2 regions of the Halobacillus naozhouensis genome follow, and region 1 is predicted to be linked to the other one. Evidence: riboswitches for the same ligand, from Rfam matches in the RefSeq annotation. Region 1 holds a riboswitch; the other holds the start of a gene.
The links. A riboswitch is a leader RNA that binds a small molecule or an ion and turns the genes downstream of it on or off. The one in region 1 is predicted to bind lysine.
Positions count from the first base shown of each region.

Region 2: it holds a riboswitch for lysine, as region 1 does, so the genes downstream of both, P9989_RS14610 (Na+/H+ antiporter NhaC family protein) here and dapA (4-hydroxy-tetrahydrodipicolinate synthase) in region 1, are expected to answer to the same signal.

Region 1 covers NZ_CP121671.1:4,160,685-4,163,092, reverse strand. Annotated here, with positions in the region: gene P9989_RS21155 (divergent PAP2 family protein) at 1-410, opposite strand, end outside; gene dapA (4-hydroxy-tetrahydrodipicolinate synthase) at 581-1,468, opposite strand; lysine riboswitch at 1,599-1,777, opposite strand; gene P9989_RS21145 (YwqH-like family protein) at 2,174-2,408, shown strand, end outside.
Region 2 covers NZ_CP121671.1:2,785,911-2,788,318, forward strand. Annotated here, with positions in the region: gene P9989_RS14610 (Na+/H+ antiporter NhaC family protein) at 1-1,433, opposite strand, end outside; lysine riboswitch at 1,592-1,776, opposite strand; gene yunB (sporulation protein YunB) at 1,831-2,408, opposite strand, start outside.

The sequences.
Region 1 (2,408 bases):
AGCCCACCTGCTAGCACTTCGGCTGGCTGATGCCCCAGGACTTCTTTTAATTCATGTTCCTGCTTCACATATTCTAAGCTGGGGAAATCACCGGAAATAGCCTCGAAATGCTCTTCGAGATCATTCACCAGCTGGGCAATTTCACCAGTATGGCGTCTAATCCCCTGTGCATCATACATAACAATGGATCCGAACACGACTGCTAAAGCGGTTTCGATATGTCTCGTTCCACGATTGGCCGCTACATAAGTAGCGAGTGAAGCAACCCCTGCAGAGTGAGAACTTGGCATGCCACCGGTTTGAAAGATCGGTTTCCACTCCCATTTTCCAGTTACGTTTTTATGTGTAAGTATTTTGAGCCCTTGTGCGATTCCAATTGCTGAGAGAGCTGTCACGATTCCACGGTTCACTAAAATCTCCTCCGTTTTCTTTCTAAATTACGTTTCTTTTCTATTATGATTCATACCCTTCTATGAAGATTTTATTCTACCTCTATAAAATTTTATAGGCTATGCAGTGCAGGTTTTTTCACAAAAAAAATTCACATTAGGAGCTTCCCTAAAGTGAACTTTTGACTAGTTTATCCTACTGCTTCTATTTTATTTGGCGGGAGGGTTTTTTGGAGTGTATCTTTTTCTTCTTTCGTTAACGGAAGCATTGGTAAACGGACATCTCCCACTTGGATTCCCCTCATATTTAAGGCAGCTTTTACAGGAGATGGGCTCGGTGCCGCAAATAATGCATTCATAACAGGCAGCAGGGTTCGGTGAGCTGCGGCAGCTTCTTTAACCTGACCATTCAGGAAGCTCGTCACCATATGCTGCATTTCATTTCCGATAATGTGAGAAGCGACGGAAACAACCCCGGCTCCACCAACGGACATCACTGGTAAGGTCATCCCATCATCACCACTATAAACTGTAAAATCATCGGCTGTTTCAGTAATGATTTCTGACACAGCATCTAAGTCACCGCTTGATTCTTTGACCGATACAATATTTTGAACCTTGCTAAGGCGTATGATCGTCTCAGGTGCCATGTTCACTACACTTCTTCCTGGGATGTTATAAAGCATAATCGGCAGCGATGTGGAATGAGCAATGGTGGTGAAATGTTGAAATAAACCTTCTTGAGATGGTTTGTTGTAATATGGAGTCACGAGCATAATCCCATCGACACCGGTTAGTTCAGCCTGTTTTGTTAAGCTGATAGAAGCGTTCGTGTTGTTAGAGCCAGTTCCAGCGATTACAGGGACCCTTCCATCAGCAGCCTGTACAACGAATTTGAATAGGTCTAATTTCTCTTCTGCTGTTAATGTCGGTGACTCCCCAGTCGTGCCACCTACTACTAATCCGTCCGTTCCATTTGCTATTAAATGGTTGATCAAAGTTCTCGTTGCGTTAAAATCAATTTCACCATTTTGATCAAATGGGGTAACCATTGCAGTTAAAACTTGCCCAAAATTCATCTTGTCACACCCTTTTTGTAAATTTGAGATATGGAGGTGTCTGGGCCTACACAGAAGTAAACGCAAAAAAGCAACAACGAGAGGGCTCGTTGTTGCCGTAGAAACATATTTTTAGAAAAATCGTTCCTGCGCGTAAGATAGCCCTCCATATAGTTTCCTATATGACAGTCCCGTATTTATTCAATAGCAGAACCAGCTTCAAGACAATGAGATTCCCTCCGCTTCGGCAAAGCCCCCTTTTCACAATGGTCACAGGGTCTCATTCCCCTTATATTGTGTACTGATGGTCTTTGCACCTCTATCCTTACTTCAAAATATATTGAAATAAGAAAATTATTTAATTGAGTGTACTATAACAAAAATAACCTTTCCCTACAAGAGGTTAAGAAAACTTTTTTAACAAAAATTAGCCTAACCATGACATTGAATGTTGGCTGAATTTCATAACATAGTTCATGCCAAAGGGACAAACTCAAGAAGTGCTTCAAGATGTCGGGATGAAGTAAAGGTTATGATGGGGTCAATAATCATGGTCCTGATTTCCTGCTTAACGCTGCTCGCTTATGGTTAAATAGTGCAAAGGATTTAAATTCTAAGAAGTCAATTTACGGGGGTTATCATTCACCGTATAATTAATACTTATATGGGTAATTTTCCAAAAAATGTTTTGGTGACAATACTTTATAACCAAGAGAGGCGAATAAAGTGGTAGAAAATGAGTACCTAATCAGATCTTTAACGAGCGATATTTGGTCGCTTCATAATAGAATGCAATCCAATATGGAAGATATCAGCAGGTTGGAACAGGCTAAATTTAACATTTTAAATGAACAGGATGAACTAGCGATCCAAAAAAGGCTTGTATTTGAACCAGAATTATCTCCGGGAACATGGACTGGCAAGCATTCCACAGAGTTCTTGAACATTCGAAGTGATATTG
Region 2 (2,408 bases), 1.4 Mb from region 1:
GCAGCTAATGCAGCTATAAAGGCGTAAGGCAATTGTGTTAGTACATGATCGATATGGTTGGAGCCAGCACCTGTTGAAGACAGGATCGTCGTGTCCGAAATAGGTGAGCAGTGATCTCCAAATACAGAACCTGCCAGCACAGCAGATAAAGCAGGTATGACCAGGCTCACATCAATCCCCGCAGCAATCTGGCCTGCTATCGGCAGCATGATACCAAACGTACCCCATGATGTCCCTGTAGCTAAAGCCATGAATCCTGCCACAATGAAAATTAGAAATGGAAGTAAAGATACGCTAATTGACGCCTGGTTCACAAAACTGACCAGATACTCTCCTGTCCCAAGCTGATTGATTATATCTCCGATCATCCAGGCGAAAAGGAGAATATACACGGCAGGCAACATCGCCTTTATTCCTTCCACAAATACATGATTCATACCTGATTTAGGTTCAGGCTGCTTAATATAAAGGAATAGTGCCAAAATTACTGATAATAATCCACCTATAAATAATGAAATGTTTACATTTGTATTAGCAAATATACTTAATAAGTCCACGGACGCTGGTGAATTTCTTATACCGGTTATCATCATGGACGTAACTGTACCCACAATTAATACTGCAATCGGCCAAATAAGATGAGACATCTTTCCATGATTATGCTCTGAAAATTCATCATTTAAATCCCCGGGAACATCATCTTTTCTTTCAGGGTCAATGAGTTCACCTGTTTGAACCGCCCTGCGTTCGTGCTTACGCATCGGGCCAATGTCTACTTTCATAAATACGGTAAGAAAAACAAGAAGTAATGCTGCAAAAACATAGAAGTTGTAAGGAATCATTCTGACGAAAGCTTCAAACGCTTGATAATTGGCAATTTCGTTTGCAGCTAGAATACTTCCGATTGTTCCGATAATATAAGCGCCCCAGCTTGAAATGGGCGAAATCACAGTTACCGGTGCCGATGTTGAGTCTATATAGTATGCCAGCTTGGCCCTGGAAATTTTGTGGCGGTCTGTAACAGGCCTGGCCACCTGGCCAACAGCAAGGGCATTAAAATAATCATCAATAAAAATAATAATTCCTAACAAGACAGGAACAAGCTTTGCCCCTTTTCGAGTTTTAATACGGTTCACAGCCCATTTACCAAAGGCTCTGCTGCTTCCAGAGGCTGTCATAAAGGCTGTAGCAATTCCGAGTAATAGTAAAAATGCTAATAAATAAATATTGCCTGTATTGAGAGCCCCTTCGCTATAAAAAATCGTAGCGAAAACGCTCCAAATCAATTGGATTCCTTCCACAATATTTAATTGTGTCAACATAAATGCTCCGACAAGGATGCCTGCAGCTAGTGATAATATGACTTTTCTCGTTACAATTACAAGCCCAAGCATTAGCAATGGTGGAATTAATGAGTAAATGGTTCCTTCCAAGATCGTCCCCTCCGTTATCTTAAGATGGTCTTTCGGTGCCTGCGGGGTTCCACTGGAGATAAAAATTGAGGAATATAAAATAGCAATAAAAACACAAAAAAGACAATGATAGAAAATAATCTACCATTGCCCTATTAGCAACTTGATTATCCTCCATTTCGATCAGTAGCGCCCCATACACCAAGAAAAGCATGCACGAGAGTGTATTTCTTATTCAGATATACACCAGATTAAAGCAGATTGACAGCTACATTAAACTTCGGCAGGACTCCCCTTTCTTCGTGTGATCATCGTTGTCATTCTCCCACAGAATACTAATAAAGCCTGCGCCTCTACCTCACCGATCTGATAAGGTCACGCATATTTAGTTCCTACACAGTTTATCAGGAACTTACCTTTATTGCAAGGGGTCCATTGGGATAGAGAAGGTTGGAGACTCATTGTTCCCGTCTTCATTATAAAATTCAGGCACTTCACCCATAACCATGCGAGTATCTATCGGAATTTTATTGGATACTACCGTAGGTTCTGAAGAAAAAGGGATGACCACTCGCAAGCTAACTTTATAATGAATCCATAATTGAAAATGTGCAGAGTTAATTCCATATTCGGTAATTTCATTTTTAAATTGTGTTTGAACATCTCCAATCACCTGTAACTGAACTGGTACCTCAGGCCCCAAGTTTGATAGAAGTGTGTTGTTTGTTGCCAGTCCTATTGGTACTCGAATTAAAGTCACTGGTTCTACACTCGGATCCCCTTCTTGCGGCTCAAGATCCGCTTCTAATGTTACATCCATGGGCAGATCATTTTGTTCCATTCGTCTAAGAAAATGCTGTACTCTAATAGTGGTATCCCTTAAAGCTTTGTTCACAACGAGAGAATTCCAGCCCATTGAAACTATGTTTCCTTCATCATCTTTTTCAATCTCCACCAAGTCGTCGTAATTTATACCCTCGGAGATTTGCCTGCTGA